One region of the Roseibium sp. AWQ4_254 genome, then DNA from elsewhere that is predicted to be linked to it. Evidence: predicted binding sites of a transcription regulator. Region 1 holds the regulator's gene; the other holds the start of a gene.
What was found. The regulator PhoB, encoded in region 1, activates phosphate uptake and scavenging genes when phosphate is short. The targets are predictions, from matches to a motif close to TGTCATNNANCTGTCAT.
Positions count from the first base shown of each region.

Region 2: ACXAIC_RS11815 (DapH/DapD/GlmU-related protein) is a predicted target of PhoB. The motif match lies at 1,494-1,510, and genes of this name have one in related genera.

Region 1 covers NZ_JBSWYH010000026.1:55,219-60,184, reverse strand. The annotation lists gene argF (ornithine carbamoyltransferase) at 1-71, opposite strand, end outside; gene ACXAIC_RS19005 (acetylornithine transaminase) at 68-1,267, opposite strand; gene ACXAIC_RS19000 (GcrA family cell cycle regulator) at 1,747-2,289, shown strand; gene phoB (phosphate regulon transcriptional regulator PhoB) at 2,779-3,477, opposite strand; gene phoU (phosphate signaling complex protein PhoU) at 3,550-4,245, opposite strand; gene pstB (phosphate ABC transporter ATP-binding protein PstB) at 4,277-4,966, opposite strand, start outside.
Region 2 covers NZ_JBSWYH010000013.1:60,806-65,771, reverse strand. The annotation lists gene phnD (phosphonate ABC transporter substrate-binding protein) at 1-289, opposite strand, end outside; gene phnC (phosphonate ABC transporter ATP-binding protein) at 348-1,181, opposite strand; gene ACXAIC_RS11815 (DapH/DapD/GlmU-related protein) at 1,585-2,211, shown strand; gene ACXAIC_RS11810 (VOC family protein) at 2,273-2,632, shown strand; gene ACXAIC_RS11805 (helix-turn-helix domain-containing protein) at 2,813-3,385, shown strand; gene ACXAIC_RS11800 (HD domain-containing protein) at 3,450-4,085, shown strand; gene ACXAIC_RS11795 (class II glutamine amidotransferase) at 4,108-4,896, opposite strand; gene ACXAIC_RS11790 (aminotransferase class V-fold PLP-dependent enzyme) at 4,920-4,966, opposite strand, start outside.

The DNA of each region.
Region 1 (4,966 bases):
ATGGCGCGCAGTTCGTCGCCCTCAAGGTCCGTCAGGTCGAGAAAATTCCGGTAAGCTGCATGTGCGGTCATCCGGCCGCTCCTTCCACCAAGTTCGCCTCAACCGCCTGCGCCGCCTGTTCCAGACGCTCCAGCGCGATCGCAATTTCGTCTTCGCTCATTGTCAGCGGCGGCAGAAGCCGCAGGACATTGTCACCGGCCGGAACGGCCAGGAGCCCGGCCTCCCGGGCCGCAGCCGAAAATTCGCCCACGGGCACCACGCATCTGAGACCTAGCATCAGTCCGCTGCCGCGCACTTCCGCCAGCACATCCGGATGGCCGTCCACCAGACCGGCAAGCTTCTGCTTGAAGTTCAGGCCCTTGCGTTGAACCTCGCCCAGAAAGCCCTCTTCAAGAATGATGTCGAGCACCGCATTGCCAACAGCCATGGCGAGCGGATTGCCACCAAATGTGGTGCCGTGAGTGCCAGGCCCGAGCGCGCCGGCAGCCTCTTGCGTCGCCAGGCACGCGCCCATGGGAAAACCGCCGCCGATCCCCTTGGCAATCGCCATCAGGTCCGGGCTGACACCGGTCCATTCATGGGCAAACAGCTTGCCCGTCCGGCCGATGCCGGTCTGGATCTCATCGAAAATGAGCAGCAGGCCGTTGTCGTCACACAGTTTGCGCAGGGCGCGCAGAAAGTCCGGCTGGATTTCCCGGATACCGCCCTCGCCCTGAACCGGTTCAATCGCGATGGCCGCTGTCTGGGGGCCTATGACCGCCTTGAGCGCATCCAGATCGCCCGCCGGCACCTGGTCGAAACCGGGCGCCTTGGGGCCAAAGCCTTCCAGGTATTTCTCCTGCCCCCCGGCGGCGATCGTCGCGATGGTACGGCCGTGGAAAGCCCCTTCAAAGGTGACAATGTGAAACCGTTCCGGATGGCCCTTGTCATATTGATGGCGGCGGGCGCATTTGATCGCCGCTTCCATGGCTTCGGCCCCGGAATTCACGAACAGCACCTTGTCGGCAAAGGAGGCATCCGCCAGCCGCTGCGCCAGCCGTTCCCCCTCGGGCATCTGGTGCAGGTTGGAAATGTGCCAGAGCTTCGCCGCCTGTTCCTGAAGCGCCTTGACCAGATGCGGGTGACTGTGGCCGCAGGAATTCACAGCGATGCCGGACCCGCAATCGAGGTATCGTCGGCCGTCCTTGGTCACCAGCCAGACACCTTCCCCGTGATCAAAGCTCAGGGATGATCTTGCGTAATTCCCAAACAGTGCGGTCGCGGACATAACCTCATTCAACTCCATGGCCGTCCCCGCGCTGTCGAGTGTGGCAGGGACTGGCGGTTTTCAGGGATTTCAGCTCCGGCAGGCTGGCTGCGGTGCACGCGCACACCGTCAGACCTGCACAAGGCCAAAACGCAACGTGCCGCCCCTGAGAGGCGGCACGTTGCGGTTCCGTTATACACTGGCCGCCCCATTATCTGTCAATGGGCCTGCGGCCAGGCCGCATACGTAGAGTCACCGGAACAGAATTCGTAAAATTCTCAATACCCTCGCCATACTTGGGGAAAAGTCCCTTCATCCCCAACTGGTTTGGGCCCAATGGTTGCCTCACAAATTAACGTTATTGTAATCTGTGACCAATCAGACACGACATCTCGTAAGGCAAATCACTCGAAGATACTAGATATGCCACACTTAGGCATGCACCAGCATGCTTAATACGGGGTTAATGGCCGCAGAGGCCGCAATAAAAGGTGCGGGCAATGAGTTGGACAAACGAACGGGTTGAACTCCTCAAGAAACTTTGGGGTGACGGCTTGAGCGCAAGCCAGATCGCTGGCGAGCTTGGAGGCGTCACCCGGAATGCCGTGATCGGCAAGGTTCACCGGCTTGGCCTGTCCGGGCGGGCAAAGACCTCAAGCGCAAGCACCAAGCCCCGTCGGCCGCGCTCTGCAACCGCCAGCAACACCAACACCAGCTCAGCTCCGAAGAAGCCGGCCCAGCAGCCGCCGCAAACAATTGGGGCGACGGCGCTCAAGGCGGATACAGCCCCTGCGCCCGTTGCAGAGATCAAGCCAGAGCCGGTGGCCGAACTGGTGGTGCCGATTTCCCAGCGTGCCACGATCCTGACGCTGACCGAGCGCACCTGCAAATGGCCGATCGGCGACCCGGCGACGGACGACTTCTACTTCTGCGGCCGCCAGTCCGAAGCCGGTGTTCCCTATTGCACCCATCACTGCAAGATCGCCTACCAGCCGGTCGCCGACCGCCGCCGCGACCGCAAAGTGATTGCGAAGGCCGGCTGACGCCCCACCTTCTTTCAAACGAGAAAAGCCCGCTATTTTGGCGGGCTTTTCAGTTTGAAGCGTGCTTTTATTTTCCAGCACCTACCAGGCCCCATGCCAACCTCACCCAAAAGGTCCCTATTGGAGGGGGCAAGTTCACCGGCAAGGAGAGGCACGCAGGACGGCCTGGTTGGCCGTTCAAGCGGCGCAACGCAGTCCGGCGGGCCGGAGCAGGCCACCGAGGCCGCGTTTGAGGACTGTTCAGCTGCGTCCCAAGTTTTGAACGATAAACCATATCGCCCTGCAACCTGCTCCTTGACGAACAGTCCCCAAACACGGTCAGATCGGTTCCTATCTATTGAGGTTGGTAGGAGCCACCTTAAGCTACGACACGAGAGCGTTCCGCCGTGTCGCGCGTCTTGGACGAAGCCGCACATCACCCTGTGACCCGTTCCTTGCGGAACGCTCTCATGTCACGGTCGAATAGGGTCCTGTTTGGTGAGGTTGATATCAGCCGACGGCTGAAAACTGATCGTTGAAGGCGTAGCCCGCGCCGCGGACCGTGCGGATCGGGTCCTTGGCCTTGCCCCTGTTGAGGGCTTTGCGCAGACGGCCCACATGCACATCAACCGTGCGCTCGTCCACATAGACATCATGACCCCAGACACCGTCCAGAAGCTGCTCGCGGGAAAACACCCGCCCAGGCGACGTCATCAGGAACTCCAGCAGGCGGAACTCGGTCGGGCCCAGGTGGATTTCCTTGGTATTGCGCCGGACCCGGTGGGTTTCCCGGTCCAGTTCAATATCGCCGGAACGCAACATCGTGGAGACCACTTCCGGGCTGGCCCGGCGCAGGATCGCACGGACCCGCGCCATCAGCTCCGGCACGGAGAACGGCTTGACCACATAGTCATCTGCCCCGGTCGACAGGCCGCGGATCCGCTCCGCTTCCTCGCCCCGCGCCGTCAGCATGATAACCGGCAGGCGCTCGGTGTCCTCGCGGGTGCGTAGGCGGCGGCACAGTTCAATGCCGGACAGGCCCGGCAGCATCCAGTCCAGAAGCAGCAGATCCGGCAGGCTTTCCCGCAGGCGGATTTCCGCCTCATCGCCCCGGACACAGGAATCCACCTGATATCCTTCCGCTTCCAGATTGTATCTCAAGAGAAGGCTGAGCGGTTCTTCGTCTTCAACGATGAGGACCTTCGGCATTCGTTCTTGCTCCGTCTAGGCGGCCGGCGCCCAGGCGCCGGCCGGAAATTGCGCACTGTTTTTTGCAGAGGTTTATGCGCTGGTCGTTTCGTCGAGCTTTTCCCGCTCTTCCGGCAGACGCTCGCCTGTGACCATGAAGAAGACATTCTCCGCAATATTGGTCGCGTGATCCCCGATCCGCTCGATGTTCTTGGCGCAGAACAGCAAATGGACACATTGGGTGATCACCCGCGGGTCTTCCATCATGTAGGTGAGCAATTCCCGGAAAAGGGAAGTATAGATCGCGTCGACTTCCGCGTCCCCTTCCTGCACCCGGCGCGCCGCCTCGGCATCGCGCCGCGTATAGGCGTCAAGCACCTGCTTGAGCTGGGACAGGGCCAGCTCGGTCATGTGCTCGACCCCGATGGCCAGCTTTTTGGACTGGAGATTGCTATCGATGGCAATCACACGCTTGGCCACGTTCTTGGCCAGGTCGCCCACCCGCTCCAGGTCATTGGCGATGCGGCTGGCGGCAGTGATCTCGCGCAGGTCCTGCCCCATGGGCTGGCGGCGGGCGATCATCTCGATCAGCTTCATCTCCACGTCCTGATGCAACCCATCCAGGCGTTCATCGCCGGAAATGGTAGCCTTGGCCAGATCAAGATCCTGGTTGACCAGCGCATGCACCGCATCCGCGAACGCCCGTTCTGCAAGGCCGCCCATCTCGGCGACTTTGCCGGCCATGGCAGTCAGTTCCTCGTCATAAGCCGAGACTGTATGTTCAGACATCCTGTGTCCCCTTCAGATTTCGCAAATACGCTTAGCCAAAGCGTCCGGTGATGTAATCCTGCGTGCGTTTGTCCTGTGGGTTGGTAAAGATGTCTTCTGTCTGACCTTCCTCAACCAGAATTCCCAGGTGGAAAAACGCGGTGCGCTGAGAGACACGGGCCGCCTGCTGCATGGAGTGGGTCACGATCACGATCGTGTAGTTTTCGCGCAGCTCGTCGATCAGTTCCTCAACCTTTGCCGTAGCAATGGGATCAAGTGCCGAACATGGTTCATCCATCAGGATCACTTCCGGGCTGACGGCAATTGCGCGCGCAATGCACAGACGCTGCTGCTGTCCGCCGGACATGCCTGTTCCCGGCTCATCCAGCCGGTTCTTGACTTCTTCCCAAAGGCCGGCCTTCTGAAGGCTCGAGGCCACGATATCGTCCAGTTCCGCCTTGTTGCGGGACAGGCCGTGGATCCGCGGACCATAGGCAATATTGTCGTAAATCGACTTCGGGAACGGGTTCGGCTTCTGGAACACCATGCCCACCTTGGCCCGCAGCTGCACCGGATCGACCTTCGGATCGTAAATGTCTTCGCCGTCAATCTTGATGGAGCCTTCGACACGACAGATATCTATGGTGTCGTTCATGCGATTCAAGGTGCGCAGGAAGGTCGACTTGCCACAGCCGGACGGGCCAATGAAGGCCGTAACGGAACGCGGCTGGATTTCAATATC
Region 2 (4,966 bases), on a different contig from region 1:
AATAGCCGGACGCGCCCAGCTCGGCATAGTCCAGGTTGCCGCCCTTCAGGCCTTCCAGCGTGCCGGCATAATCAGCAGCCGGGAACAGTTTGACCGGAACACCGAGCAGTTTTTCAAAACGCTTGGCCAGGCACTCGTTGCTGCGCAGGCGGTCCGCCTCGTTTTCACCGCCCAGGATACCGATACGGAATTCCTCGATGTCTGCGGCGTTGGCAACGGACACATTGACGGCGTTCAGGGCGAACACGCTGACGGCGGCAGCCGCAACGATTTTGGAAAAGATCTTCATGAATTGACACTCCAAGAGGGTCTGTTTCGGATGACATTTGAGAGGATGAGCAAGCGGATCAAACCGTTGCGGCCGCCGGGGTCATCGCTCCGGCGGATTGCGTTGCGCCGGTCCCGCCGGCGTCGATTGCAGTTGAGGTCGCGGCCTCGTTGAAACTTTCGTCGGCCCCGTAGATTTCGCGGGCCGCATCAGTGGTCAGCTCTTCCGGCGGGCCATCGAACACCATGTGCCCGTCGCGCATGCCGATGACCCGGTCGCAATAGGTGCGCGCCGTGTCGAGCGTGTGCAGGTTGCAGATCACCACCTTGTTGTCGCGCTCATGGATTTCGCGCAGCGCGTCCATGACAATCTTCGCATTCATGGGATCGAGCGAGGCAATCGGCTCATCGGCCAGGATCATATGCGGGTCCTGCATCAGCGCCCGGGCAATCGCCACGCGTTGCTGCTGGCCGCCGGACAGTTCCTCGGCCCGTTTGGTCGCTTCCTGGGCAATGCCGAGACGGTCCAGATTGATCAGCGCCAGCGCCCGCTCTTCCCGGGAAAACAGTTTCAACAGGGAGGGAAGCGTTCCGTGCATGTTCAACCGGCCGAGCATCACATTGGTGACCACGTCGAGCCGGGGCACCAGATTGAACTGCTGGAAAACCATGGCGCAGTCGCGCTGCCAGCGGCGCATCATCCCGCCTTTCAGGCTCAAAATGTCCCGCCCCTCAAAGAGGATCTGCCCGGATGTGGCCGGGGTGAGCCGGTTGATCATGCGCAAGAGGGTGGACTTGCCCGCACCAGAGCGGCCAATGATGCCCACCATCTGCGGCTGGTCGATGGTGAAACTCACCTTGTGCACCGCAGTCCGGGCCCCGAAGGTCTTGGTCACATCCTGAAACTGAATCACGCGAGCCCTGCCCCATGAATGTTGAAATGCAGGGCGACAAGAGCCATTTCAGGATTACAATTGCATGACAGGTTTTTGACTTTAAGGTCAAAGATTTATGTCACTTCGGTGACATCTTGAGCTTGATCTTTAGCGGACCGTGCGAAGACAGCGGAAGAACGTCGCGTTGACAACCTTTTTACGGTGTCACATCCGGTGCCGGACTTGCCTGAAATTCAGGCACCGCATCTGGAAAAATTTCCAGAGCATTACATTCAAGAGTTTTGGCGTTGACACCACTCCCGCAAAAGGAGTGCCGCAGCGTTACAAAAACGTCATCAAACCGTCACCCAGACCACCCGCCCGCAGGCTAAAACCCGGTCCCGGTTCAAGTCCCTCCCCCAAAAATCCAGATGGAGTCCCGATGTCCGCCCCCACGCAAAAACAGGCCCTCTCCGAAGCCCCGACGATTCACCCGGACGCCAAGGTGCTCAATTGCGAGATCGGGGCCTGGACAGAAGTCGGAGCCCACACCCAGATGCGCGAAAGCCAGATGGGCAATTATTCCTATATCGTTCAGGAGGGGGACGTGGTCTGGAGCACCATCGGCAAATTCTGCTCCATTGCCCGCCGGGTGCGCCTCAATCCCGGCAACCACGCCACCTGGCGCGCCTCACAGCACCATTTCACCTACCGGGCGGCGGCCTATGGCCTGGGCGAAGACGACGCGGACTTCTTCCAGTGGCGCAAGGATGACTGGGTAACCCTCGGTCATGATGTGTGGATCGGGCACAATGTGACGGTGCTGGCCGGTGTCACCATCGGCACCGGGGCAATTGTTGCGGCCGGGGCGGTCGTCTCCAAGGATGTGGCGCCCTATACTGTGGTCGGCGGGGTCGCCGCCAAGCCGATCAAGCGCCGCTTCAGCGAAGCCCAGGAAGAGGCCCTTATGGAAATCTGCTGGTGGGACTGGAGCCACGATCATCTGAAAGAACGCCTGCCGGACTTCCGCAACCTGACGATTGATGCTTTTATCGAAAAATACCGGTAGCAGACGGCCCCCGAGCCGGCTGTCTGTTTTACCGGCTCCCTCTCGCCGGAGTGTTCAGCCGATGGCTCCCCTCACCCGCCTGATCCTTTATGTACGTGACCCGGATCTGAGTGTCGCCTTTTATTGCCGGCATTTTGGCTACGAGAGGCAGTCTGATCCGGAAGACCGGCTGACGGAACTGGTTCCCCCGCCCGGGGGCGGTGCGCGACTGTTGCTGCACAAGGCTGCCAAATCACAGAAACTTGGGCAAACTGCTGTCAAGCTCGTCTTCGACGTCTGCGATGTCGCAGCCTTTTGCGAGACAGCCGGACAGAACGGGCTGACCTTCGGGTCTTTACACAAGGCTGATGGATATGTCTTTGCCAATGCCAAGGACCCGGATGGCAATTCCATTCAAGTGTCCAGCCGGGCGTTCAAATAAGCCGTGCTCCCGGCACTCCGCATCTTTCCCTTGCACAACCGGCTCCGGTTTCACTGTGGTTGATCTGGTGCGTGTCGTGTTCAAATGGTTTCAAACCGTTTTGTCTTTTGCGTTGAAATTACTGATTTCAGGCAGCGAAAGGCAAAACCGCTTTATCGCGACACGCTATAATCTGCCGTCATGATCACCGAGTGTGCTGTTCTACCCGCCAGTCTCGGCCCGTCCTTGCGCAGGTGGCGGGTGCTGAACTGCGTCAAGCAGCAAGTGCTGGCCGCCGAACTCGGCGTATCTCAAAGCCGGATTTCAAGATGGGAAAGCGGGCATGGGGCTCCGGATCAGAACTGTGCTGCGAAAATCGCCTGGCTCTTGCGCGCCCGGCCACAAAGCGCATCGGACCGGGCACTGCTCGACCTTGTGACCAAGTCTTCATCGCCAGTGCATCTGGTCTGTGACCTCACCCACAGGCTGCTGGCGGCCTCGCCTGCCCGCGCCGCGCAGTGGCATGTGGGTGTTCCGGATCTTCTGGGCAAACCTCTGTGGCGCTTTGCCTCTGAAGGTATCCGGGCCGCAGAGCACCAATTGCAGGACCTGGGCTGGTTCGAGCCGGACAGCCCGGACATTGTCTACCGGACCGAACGGGCGGAATTTCAGGAACTGACGATTCCCGAAAGCTGCCTGCGCATTTCCCGCCTGGTACTGTCAGATGGTGGCTGTGTCCGGCTTGTGCGGGACGAACGCTCTCCAGACGCATAATTTATTCAGGCTTCCGACCAGATGGCTGCTCGCCTGAAACGGTCTGCGGCGCTACCATCGGTCCATGAGCACCACACCCGAAATATCTCCGCCCGACACCCCGGAAGCCGGAACAATTGCCCCCTCCAGGCTTACCGGTATTCTAGCCTTTTTGCAGGAAGCTGAGCGGCTGAAGGACACATTGCGCTCCGGCCAGTCCAGATCCGGCCGTCCGGAAAGCAGTGCGGAACACAGCTGGCGGCTGGCTCTGATGCTGGTTCTTTTTGAAAAGGAGCTGGCGGGGATCGACTTTCTGAAGCTGTTGAAACTGGCCCTGATCCACGACCTGGGCGAGGCCATTTCAGGCGATATTCCGGCCCCCTTGCAGACAGCGGGTGATAACCGGGAGGCCCGGGAGAGACAGGACTTTCAAACCCCGTGTGCGGCGCTGCCGGAAGATCTGACGGACAGCCTGTTGGGGCTGTGGGACGAGTATGCCGCTGCGGCCACAACGGAAGCCCGGCTTGCCAAGGCCTTCGACAAGCTGGAAACCATTTTTCAGCACCATTTGATGCCGCCGCAAAGCGCGGACTTTCACCGGTTCAATCTGACCTACGGGGCTGAGCGAACCGGGGCCTTTGCACTGCCCCACCAGATCCGGGAGATTGCCGATTGCACCACGAAAGAGCTGATGGCAGAGGCAGCAGGGAGCCAAGAGTGACGGCGGTGCGGACCTGAGCCCCTCAGCTCTCCACCAGGTCTTCGTCGCTGATAAACGCCATCTGCCGGACCGTTCCCGCACGGACCTCGATCATGTGGCCATGGGGCACTTCCACCCAGCACTCACCGGCCTGGTCCAGCGGCTCCGACACCACCATGACGCCATCGTCAAACGCCCGGTAATAGAGCGTCGGCGGGAAATTGTCGGAGGCATAGCGCGCAGCATAGAGCGTCTCGCCATCCGACCAGGCTGAGGCAAAGCGCATATGCGGTGCAGTGCCCGCAAATTTGGACAGGGCTTCAGCTTCAAACACTGCCCGTGCCATGGCCGCGCGCGGATGCAGCGGCAGGCCATAGGCCAGCGCGACCAGAAACAGGCACTCACTGTCAGTGCCCCCCATGCGGTGGCGGTAAAGATCATCGGGAATCATGTTGTCGAGCCGCCGCCGCACCTTGTCATAGCCACCCACCTGGCCATTGTGGATGAAACTCCAGCGCCCATGGGTGAAAGGATGGCAATTGTCGCGGATCGTGGCCGTGCCGGTCGAAGCGCGCACATGGGCCAGAAAATGCCCGGAGCGGATATGACGGGCAATCTGGAGCAGATTCGGGTCAGACCAGGCGGGCCGCACATCCTTGTACAGGCAGGGCGTGTCCCGGTCGCCATACCAGGCGACCCCAAAACCATCCGCATTCACCGCCGTCTTGCACGACAAGGCGTTGCGACTCTGATCGATCAGCGAATGCTCGGGATCGCAGATGACCTCTTCCAGATAGCGCGGTGTTCCGCTCCAGGCTGCCCAACGGCACATGGCTCAACGCTGATCCTTGTTTCTTAAGCAGCGTGCTCGATGGCAGTGAACCGCGCCTTGGATTCATCAC